3 regions of the Bacillus sp. AK128 genome follow, and region 3 is predicted to be linked to each of the others. Evidence: a T-box and tRNA genes for the amino acid it is inferred to sense, from the RefSeq annotation. Region 3 holds a T-box; the other regions hold tRNA genes.
The links. A T-box is a leader RNA that pairs with one kind of tRNA and senses whether it is charged. The one in region 3 lies ahead of alaS (alanine--tRNA ligase), so its partner is inferred to be a tRNA-Ala.

Region 1 (4,254 bases), 340 kb from region 3:
CATGTTTTGATATATAGCACTTGCTGTTCCTGTATACCATCTCATACTATCTGATTCCACATATGGTGGTAATACCGTAACGCCTCCATGCTTCCTGTCTAAATCCCATGTACTACCAATACCAATATAAGAATTTAAGACGAGAGGTTGATACTGAGTTAAAATACCAACTGTATCAATTCCTGAATTTGTACAATTACTAAGCGAAAAATCAATGATTCGATACTTCCCACCAAATGGAACAGCGGGTTTTGCTAAGCTTTCTGTAAGAGAATGTAGCCGACTCCCTTTTCCTCCAGCTAGTAGCATAGCTACACAATTTCGTTGAACCATAATCATAGATCTCCTCTCACCCAAAAATAAATAGTAATTATATTAAATATGCTAAGAGAGATGCTTAGATGACAAAAATTTAGTAGATATAATGACCTAAAATTAAAATGAAAGTAATAGCATCATTCCTTAAATATTCAATTAATTCTGGCTTTTTCCTTGCTAAAATGAAAAGGAGTCTAATCTTTCGTATGACAGAATAAGACATAGTTTAGCAAATAAAAAGATATACTATAAAATTTTGGTGAATGATAGAGAGTAGATGTATAGATAGATCATAAATGATGAATAATAGAGTTAGTAGTTTAGGTAGATACGAGGTAAAGAATTAGTTCACGTGAGTGGAATGTATTAGAAGAGTGTATAGGAACCGATTTATCTTCATGATGAGTAAGAGTTCAATAAAGAAGACAAAATAAAAAAACACTGCATAGTGCAGTGCTTTTTGTGATGACCCATACGGGATTCGAACCCGTGTTACCGCCGTGAAAGGGCGGTGTCTTAACCGCTTGACCAATGGGCCGATATAATATATAAGACTGGCGGAGAAGGAGGGATTTGAACCCTCGCGCCGCGTTAACGACCTACACCCTTAGCAGGGGCGCCTCTTCAGCCACTTGAGTACTTCCCCAAAATATGGCTCCACCAGTAGGATTCGAACCTACGACCCTTCGGTTAACAGCCGAATGCTCTACCGCTGAGCTATGGTGGAATAATATAAAAATAAAGATGAGATACTTTATAAAACATTATAAGGTGAGTTATTTTCGCTAGTGCGAAAAAACTATGGTGGGCCTAAATGGACTCGAACCATCGACCTCACGCTTATCAGGCGTGCGCTCTAACCAACTGAGCTATAGGCCCAAATGAGTAATAACTTGTTGGAGCGGGTGATGAGAATCGAACTCACGACATCAGCTTGGAAGGCTGAGGTTTTACCATTAAACTACACCCGCAATATGGCTGGGCTAGCTGGATTCGAACCAACGCATGACGGAGTCAAAGTCCGTTGCCTTACCGCTTGGCTATAGCCCAAAAAATAAAATTAATAAAATATGGGGCGACCGAAGGGAATCGAACCCTCGAATGTCGGAACCACAATCCGATGCGTTAACCACTTCGCCACGATCGCCATAAAATTATATGATGTTATTTTAATAAAACTATGGTGGAGGGGGACGGATTCGAACCGCCGAACCCGGAGGGAGCGGATTTACAGTCCGCCGCGTTTAGCCACTTCGCTACCCCTCCACTATTACAAACATTTTTCTCTCGAAAAAAACTGGTGCCGGCTATAGGATTTGAACCCACGACCTACTGATTACAAGTCAGTTGCTCTACCAACTGAGCTAAGCCGGCATTTTATAAAGTATTTCTAACTCTTGCTCTTATAGTACATGTCGTCCCAATCTCAGGAAGCTAACTCAAGCAGCAACTCGATTGGTACGCTGAAGTATCTCTTAGAAGATTATTCCGACGTGCTCTACCAACTGAGCTAAGCCGGCATACGATACTTACAACAAAAAAAAACAAAAATGGTGGCTCGGGACGGAATCGAACCGCCGACACAAGGATTTTCAGTCCTTTGCTCTACCGACTGAGCTACCGAGCCATCTGTTTAGTTTTAGTTAAAATAATGGCGGTCCCGACGGGAATCGAACCCGCGATCTCCTGCGTGACAGGCAGGCATGTTAACCGCTACACCACGGGACCATTTGGTTGCGGGGGCAGGATTTGAACCTACGACCTTCGGGTTATGAGCCCGACGAGCTACCAGACTGCTCCACCCCGCGATAATATAAATAATTCAATTTTACTAAATGCACTTCATGTCTACTATTACGACCATCCCAATTTTACAAGATGATGGTTCAAGAAGAAAATTGGTATGCTGATGTGGAATCGATGAAGATTATTCAACGTGCTCCACCCGGCGATAATATAAATGTTTCACTTTTATAAATCACTTTTATATCCAGATAAAAATATGGCGGAGGAAGAGGGATTCGAACCCCCGCGCGGTTTGACCCGCCTGTCGGTTTTCAAGACCGATCCCTTCAGCCGGACTTGGGTATTCCTCCGTGTGTTTACAATGGTGGACCTTGTAGGACTCGAACCTACGACCGGACGGTTATGAGCCGTCTGCTCTAACCAGCTGAGCTAAAGGTCCAATTATACTTTTAAATGGTAATAGCGGCGGAGGGAGTCGAACCCACGACCTCACGGGTATGAACCGTACGCTCTAGCCAGCTGAGCTACACCGCCATATTAAAAAGTATTATTGAATGTTTTGCTATTGCAAAAAATTTGGTGGAGCCTAGCGGGATCGAACCGCTGACCTCCTGCGTGCAAGGCAGGCGCTCTCCCAGCTGAGCTAAGGCCCCATAGTCTAATCTTTAATGGTCGGGAAGACAGGATTTGAACCTGCGACCCCCTGGTCCCAAACCAGGTGCTCTACCAAGCTGAGCCACTTCCCGTTCATGAATATGGCGCGCCCGAGAGGAGTCGAACCCCTAACCTTTTGATCCGTAGTCAAACGCTCTATCCAATTGAGCTACGGGCGCTAAAATAGTTTTTTCAAAAAAAACTATGGTGCCGAGGACCGGAATCGAACCGGTACGGTAGTCACCTACCGCAGGATTTTAAGTCCTGTGCGTCTGCCAGTTCCGCCACCCCGGCAATACATGAACTCTTGGAGCGGAAGACGGGATTCGAACCCGCGACCCCCACCTTGGCAAGGTGGTGTTCTACCACTGAACTACTTCCGCAACAATGTATTGCAATAGATTATTTAATTGAATTTGGTGCGGATGAAGGGAGTCGAACCCCCACGCCGTAAGGCGCTAGATCCTAAGTCTAGTGCGTCTGCCAATTCCGCCACATCCGCGCACAAAATGGTGAGCCATGAAGGACTCGAACCTTCGACCCTCTGATTAAAAGTCAGATGCTCTACCGACTGAGCTAATGGCTCTAATTAAGTGGTGCCGGCTATAGGATTTGAACCCACGACCTACTGATTACAAGTCAGTTGCTCTACCAACTGAGCTAAGCCGGCGTATAAAGTTTTATTGTTAGAACATTTTATTTATTAAATATTTTCACTAACGTGAAAAATCTATGGTGGAGGATGACGGGATCGAACCGCCGACCCCCTGCTTGTAAGGCAGGTGCTCTCCCAGCTGAGCTAATCCTCCAAATTTGATACAGCCTGGCAACGTCCTACTCTCACAGGGGCAATGCCCCAACTACCATCGGCGCTGAAGAGCTTAACTTCCGTGTTCGGAATGGGAACGGGTGTGGCCTCTTCGCCATAATTACCAGACTATATTTTGATCACTAGAAACATTAGCGACCTTTTTAATTATACTCATTTTATGAGAAATTACAAGAGGAAATTTTTGTTCCCTCAAAACTAGATAATATCGTATGCAAGAATGTCATTTAAATATGGTTAAGTCCTCGACCTATTAGTATCTGTCAGCTCCACGTGTCGCCACGCTTCCACCTCAGACCTATCAACCTGATCGTCTTTCAGGGGTCTTACTTCAAAGAATGGGAAATCTCATCTTGAGGGGGGCTTCATGCTTAGATGCTTTCAGCACTTATCCCGTCCACACATAGCTACCCAGCGATGCCCTTGGCAGAACAACTGGTACACCAGCGGTGTGTCCATCCCGGTCCTCTCGTACTAAGGACAGCTCCTCTCAAATTTCCTACGCCCACGACGGATAGGGACCGAACTGTCTCACGACGTTCTGAACCCAGCTCGCGTACCGCTTTAATGGGCGAACAGCCCAACCCTTGGGACCGACTACAGCCCCAGGATGCGATGAGCCGACATCGAGGTGCCAAACCTCCCCGTCGATGTGGACTCTTGGGGGAGATAAGCCTGTTATCCCCGGGGTAGCTTTTATCCGTTGA
Region 2 (4,254 bases), 1.5 Mb from region 3:
GATTCTTTATACAAAATAATAAGGTAAGTTATTTTCGCTAACGCGAAAAAACTTTGATGGGCCTAAATGGACTCGAACCATCGACCTCACGCTTATCAGGCGTGCGCTCTAACCAACTGAGCTATAGGCCCATTCATTAGTACAAAGATTAAGCGGGTGATGAGAATCGAACTCACGACATCAGCTTGGAAGGCTGAGGTTTTACCATTAAACTACACCCGCAAATGGCTGGGCTAGCTGGATTCGAACCAACGCATGACGGAGTCAAAGTCCGTTGCCTTACCGCTTGGCTATAGCCCAAAAAATTAAAAATAAAATATGGGGCGACCGAAGGGAATCGAACCCTCGAATGTCGGAACCACAATCCGATGCGTTAACCACTTCGCCACGATCGCCATAATCACTTTTGGCAGGGGTAGTAGGAATTGAACCCACACCAAAGGTTTTGGAGACCTTCGTTCTACCTTTAAACTATACCCCTATAAAAATTTAATAGAGATGTAACTTTACTAAGGATAGTTTTTTTCTAAACACCCGAAATAAGGAAAGTTATTTTCGCAGACGCGAAAAAACTTTGGTGGAGGGGGACGGATTCGAACCGCCGAACCCTGAGGGAGCGGATTTACAGTCCGCCGCGTTTAGCCACTTCGCTACCCCTCCACTTACAGAATAACTTTTTCATCATAAAAATGATGGTGCCGGCTATAGGATTTGAACCCACGACCTACTGATTACAAGTCAGTTGCTCTACCAACTGAGCTAAGCCGGCATTTTGAAAAAATAGCCCTAACTATAAAACTTCTAATATTTGTCGTCCCAATCTCAGGAAGCTAACTCAAGAAGCATCTAGATTAGTACGCTGATGATATTGCTAAGGAGATAATTCCGACGTGCTCTACCAACTGAGCTAAGCCGGCATACTATACTAACAGCAAAAAAGCAAAATGGTGGCTCGGGACGGAATCGAACCGCCGACACAAGGATTTTCAGTCCTTTGCTCTACCGACTGAGCTACCGAGCCATTTAATTAATTTCAGTTGCAATAATGGCGGTCCCGACGGGAATCGAACCCGCGATCTCCTGCGTGACAGGCAGGCATGTTAACCGCTACACCACGGGACCATTTCAAAAACTCAATTTAAAATTAATGCATCCAGCTAGTGCTGATACAACTGTCCCTTCCTCTACTAGAAAATTCATTGATGCCCATGCGTCGGGACAACTCGATGTTTATTCATCGAAGTTTCGCTCGTCGCTACACCACGGGACCATTTCAGAAACTCAATTTAAAATTAATGCATCCAGCTAGTGCTGATACAACTGTCCCTTCCTCTACTAGAAAATTCATTGATGCTAATGCGGCGGGACAACTCGATGTTTATTTATCGAAGTATCGCTCGTCGCTACACCACGGGACCATTTGGTTGCGGGGGCAGGATTTGAACCTACGACCTTCGGGTTATGAGCCCGACGAGCTACCAGACTGCTCCACCCCGCGATAATATAAATAATTCAATTTTACTACATGCATTTCATGTCTACTATTACGACCATACCAATTTTGCAAGATGATGTATTCAAGAAGGAAAATCAGTATTCTGATGTTGAATCAATGAAAATTATTCATTAACTACTTTTTAAATGTTTCTAATTAAACATATGGCGGAGGAAGAGGGATTCGAACCCCCGCGCGGTTTGACCCGCCTGTCGGTTTTCAAGACCGATCCCTTCAGCCGGACTTGGGTATTCCTCCGTATTTTATGGACCTTGTAGGACTCGAACCTACTACCGGACGGTTATGAGCCGTCTGCTCTAAACAACTGAGCTAAAGGTTCATTCTTAGTTTTGGGTTAATAGCGGCGGAGGGAGTCGAACCCACGACCTCACGGGTATGAACCGTACGCTCTAGCCAGCTGAGCTACACCGCCATAAAAAATTTGTTAAATGTTTTGTATTTTTATCCATTTACAAAACACTTTGGTGGAGCCTAGCGGGATCGAACCGCTGACCTCCTGCGTGCAAGGCAGGCGCTCTCCCAGCTGAGCTAAGGCCCCTTATTATGGTGTTTAATGGTCGGGAAGACAGGATTTGAACCTGCGACCCCCTGGTCCCAAACCAGGTGCTCTACCAAGCTGAGCCACTTCCCGTTAAAATTTGGCGCGCCCGAGAGGAGTCGAACCCCTAACCTTTTGATCCGTAGTCAAACGCTCTATCCAATTGAGCTACGGGCGCTAATAGATTTGATTTACTTCTGCAAAAGCTTTGGTGCCGAGGACCGGAATCGAACCGGTACGGTAGTCACCTACCGCAGGATTTTAAGTCCTGTGCGTCTGCCAGTTCCGCCACCCCGGCAATACATAAACTCTTGGAGCGGAAGACGGGATTCGAACCCGCGACCCCCACCTTGGCAAGGTGGTGTTCTACCACTGAACTACTTCCGCAACAATGTATTGCAATAAATTATTTAATTACATTTGGTGCGGATGAAGGGAGTCGAACCCCCACGCCGTAAGGCGCTAGATCCTAAGTCTAGTGCGTCTGCCAATTCCGCCACATCCGCGCACAAAATGGTGAGCCATGAAGGACTCGAACCTTCGACCCTCTGATTAAAAGTCAGATGCTCTACCGACTGAGCTAATGGCTCTCATATAATGGTGCCAGCTATAGAATTAAAATCTCCATCATAAGAAATGTTACTAATAACATTATTTATCAATAGATATTTCATTTTTCACTAACGTGAAAAATATTTGGTGGAGGATGACGGGTTCGAACCGCCGACCCCCTGCTTGTAAGGCAGGTGCTCTCCCAGCTGAGCTAATCCTCCACATTTATTTTCTTGGAACATTTAACGACCCTTAATGTATCATGATTAATAATTACATTCAATGTGAACTTTTTTCCAGAAATCATTTTTCATTAGAGTCATTGCTTGGCGACGTCCTACTCTCACAGGGGCAATGCCCCAACTACCATCGGCGCTGAAGAGCTTAACTTCCGTGTTCGGAATGGGAACGGGTGTATCCTCTTCGCCATCACCACCAAACCAATAAGGGATTGTTCCCTCAAAACTAGATAATATCGTATGCAAGAATGTCATTTAAATATGGTTAAGTCCTCGACCTATTAGTATCTGTCAGCTCCACGTGTCGCCACGCTTCCACCTCAGACCTATCAACCTGATCGTCTTTCAGGGGTCTTACTTCAAAGAATGGGAAATCTCATCTTGAGGGGGGCTTCATGCTTAGATGCTTTCAGCACTTATCCCGTCCACACATAGCTACCCAGCGATGCCCTTGGCAGAACAACTGGTACACCAGCGGTGTGTCCATCCCGGTCCTCTCGTACTAAGGACAGCTCCTCTCAAATTTCCTACGCCCACGACGGATAGGGACCGAACTGTCTCACGACGTTCTGAACCCAGCTCGCGTACCGCTTTAATGGGCGAACAGCCCAACCCTTGGGACCGACTACAGCCCCAGGATGCGATGAGCCGACATCGAGGTGCCAAACCTCCCCGTCGATGTGGACTCTTGGGGGAGATAAGCCTGTTATCCCCGGGGTAGCTTTTATCCGTTGAGCGATGGCCCTTCCATGCGGAACCACCGGATCACTAAGCCCGACTTTCGTCCCTGCTCGACTTGTAGGTCTCGCAGTCAAGCTCCCTTGTGCCTTTACACTCTACGAATGATTTCCAACCATTCTGAGGGAACCTTTGGGCGCCTCCGTTACATTTTAGGAGGCGACCGCCCCAGTCAAACTGCCCACCTGACACTGTCTCCCAGCCGGGTTACGGCTGCGGGTTAGAATTTCAATACAGCCAGGGTAGTATCCCACCGACGCCTCCACCGAAGCTGGCGCTCCGGCTTCTCAGGCTCCTACCTATCCTGTACAAGCTGTACCAAAATTCAATATCAGGCTACAGTAAAGCTCCACGGGGTCTTTCCGTCCTGTCGCGGGTAACCTGCATCTTCACAGGTACTATAATTTCACCGAGTCTCTCGTTGAGACAGTGCCCAAATCGTTACACCTTTCGTGCGGGTCAGAACTTACCTGACAAGGAATTTCGCTACCTTAGGACCGTTATAGTTACGGCCGCCGTTTACTGGGGCTTCAATTCAAAGCTTCGCTTTTAAGGCTAACCTCTCCTCTTAACCTTCCAGCACCGGGCAGGTGTCAGCCCCTATACTTCGCCTTGCGGCTTCGCAGAGACCTGTGTTTTTGCTAAACAGTCGCTTGGGCCTTTTCACTGCG
Region 3 (4,254 bases):
GATTTACATGACCTCCTAGAACATCTTTTAATGCTTGATGTAGCAGATGAGTTGCTGTGTGATTTTTAATGATACCCCCACGAGATTCCTCATCAATTTTTGCTTGTACCTCTGTTCCTTTATGGATGGTACCTTCTTGAACGATAACTTGATGTAGATGCTGACCATTAGGTGCCTTTTGGACATCCTTTACAAGGACTTTAACTCCATTAGCAAGGAGAAGGCCTCGGTCTGCTATTTGTCCTCCACTTTCCGCATAAAACGGAGTTGTGCTTAATACAACCTGTCCCTCTTGTCCGGTAGTAAGCTCGTTAACAAATTGCTGGTCTGCCACTAATTCTAGTACAGTTGCCATATCTTCAGGTTTATCATAACCAACAAAGCTACTTTTTACCGTGATTTCTCCAAGTACTCCACCTTGAACCTGCATGGACCCAGTTTCCTGTCTAGCCGCTCTTGCACGCTCACGCTGATTATTCATCTCAACTTCAAAGCCTTCATGATCAAGAGTCATGCCTTCTTCCTCAGCATACTCTTCCGTTAGCTCTACAGGGAAACCATACGTGTCGTATAATCTAAAGACATCAGCACCTGGAATTACTGTTTCATTCTTTTCCTTTTGGGAACGAACAACTGCTGATAAAATGGCTAACCCTTCATTCAATGTTTCAAGGAAGCGCTCTTCTTCGTTTTTAATGACCTTTTGAATAAATTCAGACTTCTCTTTTACTTCTGGATAGAAGTCCACCATTATTTCAGCTACCACTGGAACTAACTCGAACATAAATGGACGTTGAATTCCAAGCTGTTTTGAATAACGGACCGCTCTACGTAATAATCTTCTCAGTACATAACCTCTTCCTTCATTCGAAGGTAATGCACCGTCCCCAACAGCAAATGTTACCGTACGAACATGGTCCGCAATTACTTTAAATGCTACATCTAGATCTTTTGATTGACGATATTTCTGCCCTGATATAGACTCCGTTGCTTCAATAATCGGGATAAATAGGTCTGTATCAAAGTTAGTTTGAACATCCTGAATCACCGATACCATTCGCTCAAGACCCATCCCCGTATCAATATTTTTCTTCGGTAATGGAGTATAAGTCCCGTCTGGATTGTGATTAAACTCCGAAAACACTAGATTCCAAACCTCAAGATAACGTTCATTTTCTCCTCCTGGATAAAGCTCAGGATCGTTCAGATCATCCCCGTACTCCGGACCACGGTCATAGAAAAGCTCTGTATTAGGTCCACTTGGTCCCTCACCAATATCCCAGAAGTTCCCCTCAAGACGAATGACACGTTCTTTCGGTACTCCCACTTCTTCTGTCCATATTTGATAAGCCTCTTCATCCTCTGGGTGAATCGTAACTGATAGTTTCTCTGGATCAAAGCCAATCCAATCTTTGCTTGTTAAGAACTCCCATGCCCAATGAATGGACTCCTTTTTAAAATAATCACCAATTGAGAAATTTCCAAGCATCTCAAAAAATGTATGATGTCTAGCCGTTTTACCTACGTTTTCAATATCATTCGTTCGAATTGATTTTTGTGCATTACAGATACGTGGATTTTCAGGTATAACACGACCATCAAAATATTTTTTTAAGGTTGCGACCCCACTATTGATCCATAAAAGTGATGGATCTTCGTGTGGTACAAGAGAACGACTCGGCTCTACTGCATGCCCCTTTTCTTTAAAAAAGTCTAGGAATAACTGTCTAACTTGAGCTGATGATAAGTGTTTCAATGTTCTTCCTCCTCATGTAAATGAAAACTCTTTTTGCCAATAAAAAAACTCCCATCCCATGTATGAAACATACAGGGACGAGAGTTACTCGCGGTACCACCCTGATTATGATTACAAAGCGTAATCATCACTCAGTTTTCTGTAACGTAGAAAATACGGCAGGTTTTAAGTCTGCACTCTGGAATAGCATTCAGTTACTCTTCATCTAGATTTCCTTTCAGCCAAGGGAAATCCTCTCTGGTTAGATGGGCTGTAGCTTACTCGTTCCTTCATCGTTTTAATTTCAATGTATTATGCCGATTATTATAGACAATGGCTCTACCCTTTGTCAACGTTTAGTAAAATGAGCTTTTGCATGGATCAGAATAACCTTTAATATAGCAAGCATAGGTACGGCTAAAATGAGACCTGCTACACCACCTATTTCTCCACCCGCTAATAAAGCAAACATAATAAACACCGGATGCATATGCAGACTCTTACCGACAATTAATGGGGATAAAATGTTACCTTCTATAAATTGTATGGTGAAAATTAGAATAACAACGAATAGAACCATTTTACCCGATATCGTGACTGCAATTAATACCGCGGGTATTGCACCAATTATCGGTCCAAAGTAGGGAATGATATTCGTAATTCCGACGATAATTCCTAATAATAAGGGATACTTCATTCCAATTAGCCAAAATCCAAGTGTTGAGATCATCCCAATAATAAGACAAACTAATAGTTGACCTCTTATATAATTTCCCAGTGACTTATCAATATCCTTAAGAAATCGAATCCCCGATTCACGATAACGTCTTGGAGTTAAATACCATACCGTTTTTTTAATTTGGTCATAGTCTTTTAACATGTAAAAGACTATAAACGGAATGATTAAGATGATTAGAAAATAATTGATTATACTCCTTAGAATAGTGATGACATTTGCAAGAACAGATGCAATGGCTTCCTCCCCACTACTTAATGATTCTTCAACCCTAGCATGAATCCCCTCGGGTAGCTGTTCTGTTTGGTGGTGAATGGAAGCAGACCACTCTCGATACTTTTCAAATAACTCCGGCACATTATTTCCAAACTCTCTAATTTGTATAATAATTTGTGGAATCCCTTTATACAGTGCAAGAGCAATTCCTCCAAAAAATAAAATGTAAATAATGAGAATGGCAAATGGACGAGGAATATTATAGGAATGAACCTTCTCAATAAATGGATGGAGTAAATAAGTAATAAATGATGCGATCAGGAAAGGGATAAAAATCGCTAAGATCACCTGAAAAATGGGTGCCCAAAATGGCTCTAATTTTAAAAACACATAAATACATAATAAAAACAGCAAGAAAGTGAGAATTCGAATGAGCCAATCGGTATTGATTTTTTTCACAAGCATTCCCTCCCATTCTTAATGTTGAGCTGAAATGGCCCAATTATGCATGAGAGGTTAAATTGGGGATTATCCTTGTTTAAGCGTATAAATCTTGCATGTATAGAAATGGAGCGGAAAGCAAGTGCTTGAAGCGCAATGGAACGACGAATACAAAAAGAGACCCCCGAAAATCGGAGATCTCCTCAATATTAATTACCACATTTTAGAAACACGTTTACGGATCTTTCTAATAGGTCTGCTTGACATCATATCATTTTCTTGTGCCTTATGAAAAGCGTATGCTCCAAGGCCCATAGCGATTAAGGATGTTAAAGTTCTATTCATGGTGTCCTTCACTCCTCTGATTACATATTTATAATCCGATCATCTTCACCAAATAAGTCATCAAGTGAGCTCAACGTACCATCCTCTTCAACTTGATGGACGTTCATCATGCCTTTTGAAATAGATAGCTCAATAAAGCAGTTCCAGCAGTAATACTGATTTACACCTATTTTTCCGATATCCTTGCTTTTACAATTTGGGCACTGCACGTTGTAGGGGCCTCCTTATTCGTTCACGGGTTAATTTCAACTAAAACAATATCTTCACCGAACTGAAGTGGATGATTTGTTTTTATAATTTTCTTTCCTTCTGATAGATCAGCAAAGAAACCTTCCGATACTTCATACCCTAAAATAGTGCCCAAATTCTCATCAAAATATACATCCTCCACTATTCCAAGCTTTTCCCCTTCTGTTGAATAAAGGAGTCTCCCAAGTAAGCCTTGGTGATGGCAAAGATAGTGACTGGACTTTTCAATTCCGGAATGGTGTAAATCAACATCTTTAATCATGACACCATCTGTTCCAACGGATGTCACGTCATCAATTTGGATGGAACGATCGCGCTCAAAGAGGCCCTTCACATCTACAACAATCGACTTGATTAATCCATCATTAGTTAATTCTAAATCTGAAACAATTCCTATGGCTTTACCTGTTGATGATTGATAAACAGGAAGACCTTTTAACAATGTAAATGTTCGCAAAAGTACTCCCCACCTCTCCGAACATTTTTATCGTTTGTCTTAATCCATAAAGTCATACGGAGAAACGTTTACCAT

Region 1: it has a tRNA-Ala gene. The T-box ahead of alaS (alanine--tRNA ligase) is inferred to sense a tRNA for this amino acid. The anticodon was not compared.
Region 2: it has a tRNA-Ala gene. The T-box ahead of alaS (alanine--tRNA ligase) is inferred to sense a tRNA for this amino acid. The anticodon was not compared.

Annotation. Positions count from the first base shown of each region.
Region 1 covers NZ_CP096379.1:823,585-827,838, reverse strand. Annotated here, with positions in the region: gene M1D60_RS03890 (glucose-1-phosphate adenylyltransferase) at 1-333, opposite strand, end outside; tRNA gene M1D60_RS03885 (tRNA-Glu) at 785-856, opposite strand; tRNA gene M1D60_RS03880 (tRNA-Ser) at 874-964, opposite strand; tRNA gene M1D60_RS03875 (tRNA-Asn) at 971-1,045, opposite strand; tRNA gene M1D60_RS03870 (tRNA-Ile) at 1,121-1,197, opposite strand; tRNA gene M1D60_RS03865 (tRNA-Gly) at 1,216-1,289, opposite strand; tRNA gene M1D60_RS03860 (tRNA-Gln) at 1,294-1,368, opposite strand; tRNA gene M1D60_RS03855 (tRNA-His) at 1,390-1,465, opposite strand; tRNA gene M1D60_RS03850 (tRNA-Tyr) at 1,500-1,584, opposite strand; tRNA gene M1D60_RS03845 (tRNA-Thr) at 1,617-1,692, opposite strand; tRNA gene M1D60_RS03840 (tRNA-Phe) at 1,870-1,945, opposite strand; tRNA gene M1D60_RS03835 (tRNA-Asp) at 1,971-2,046, opposite strand; tRNA gene M1D60_RS03830 (tRNA-Met) at 2,050-2,126, opposite strand; tRNA gene M1D60_RS03825 (tRNA-Ser) at 2,322-2,414, opposite strand; tRNA gene M1D60_RS03820 (tRNA-Ile) at 2,427-2,503, opposite strand; tRNA gene M1D60_RS03815 (tRNA-Met) at 2,525-2,598, opposite strand; tRNA gene M1D60_RS03810 (tRNA-Ala) at 2,642-2,717, opposite strand; tRNA gene M1D60_RS03805 (tRNA-Pro) at 2,734-2,810, opposite strand; tRNA gene M1D60_RS03800 (tRNA-Arg) at 2,821-2,897, opposite strand; tRNA gene M1D60_RS03795 (tRNA-Leu) at 2,924-3,012, opposite strand; tRNA gene M1D60_RS03790 (tRNA-Gly) at 3,027-3,101, opposite strand; tRNA gene M1D60_RS03785 (tRNA-Leu) at 3,136-3,220, opposite strand; tRNA gene M1D60_RS03780 (tRNA-Lys) at 3,229-3,304, opposite strand; tRNA gene M1D60_RS03775 (tRNA-Thr) at 3,313-3,388, opposite strand; tRNA gene M1D60_RS03770 (tRNA-Val) at 3,452-3,527, opposite strand; rRNA gene rrf (5S ribosomal RNA) at 3,540-3,655, opposite strand; rRNA gene M1D60_RS03760 (23S ribosomal RNA) at 3,781-4,254, opposite strand, start outside.
Region 2 covers NZ_CP096379.1:2,700,148-2,704,401, forward strand. Annotated here, with positions in the region: tRNA gene M1D60_RS13420 (tRNA-Ile) at 58-131, opposite strand; tRNA gene M1D60_RS13425 (tRNA-Gly) at 152-222, opposite strand; tRNA gene M1D60_RS13430 (tRNA-Gln) at 226-300, opposite strand; tRNA gene M1D60_RS13435 (tRNA-His) at 320-395, opposite strand; tRNA gene M1D60_RS13440 (tRNA-Trp) at 408-481, opposite strand; tRNA gene M1D60_RS13445 (tRNA-Tyr) at 576-660, opposite strand; tRNA gene M1D60_RS13450 (tRNA-Thr) at 694-769, opposite strand; tRNA gene M1D60_RS13455 (tRNA-Phe) at 946-1,021, opposite strand; tRNA gene M1D60_RS13460 (tRNA-Asp) at 1,047-1,122, opposite strand; tRNA gene M1D60_RS13465 (tRNA-Met) at 1,422-1,498, opposite strand; tRNA gene M1D60_RS13470 (tRNA-Ser) at 1,661-1,753, opposite strand; tRNA gene M1D60_RS13475 (tRNA-Ile) at 1,762-1,835, opposite strand; tRNA gene M1D60_RS13480 (tRNA-Met) at 1,855-1,928, opposite strand; tRNA gene M1D60_RS13485 (tRNA-Ala) at 1,979-2,054, opposite strand; tRNA gene M1D60_RS13490 (tRNA-Pro) at 2,071-2,147, opposite strand; tRNA gene M1D60_RS13495 (tRNA-Arg) at 2,156-2,232, opposite strand; tRNA gene M1D60_RS13500 (tRNA-Leu) at 2,264-2,352, opposite strand; tRNA gene M1D60_RS13505 (tRNA-Gly) at 2,367-2,441, opposite strand; tRNA gene M1D60_RS13510 (tRNA-Leu) at 2,476-2,560, opposite strand; tRNA gene M1D60_RS13515 (tRNA-Lys) at 2,569-2,644, opposite strand; tRNA gene M1D60_RS13520 (tRNA-Val) at 2,752-2,827, opposite strand; rRNA gene rrf (5S ribosomal RNA) at 2,931-3,046, opposite strand; rRNA gene M1D60_RS13530 (23S ribosomal RNA) at 3,107-4,254, opposite strand, start outside.
Region 3 covers NZ_CP096379.1:1,164,527-1,168,780, reverse strand. Annotated here, with positions in the region: gene alaS (alanine--tRNA ligase) at 1-1,756, opposite strand, end outside; T-box leader at 1,827-2,038, opposite strand; gene M1D60_RS05500 (AI-2E family transporter) at 2,085-3,146, opposite strand; gene M1D60_RS05495 (YrzQ family protein) at 3,342-3,473, opposite strand; gene M1D60_RS05490 (hypothetical protein) at 3,494-3,682, opposite strand; gene M1D60_RS05485 (PRC-barrel domain-containing protein) at 3,706-4,179, opposite strand; gene recD2 (SF1B family DNA helicase RecD2) at 4,219-4,254, opposite strand, start outside.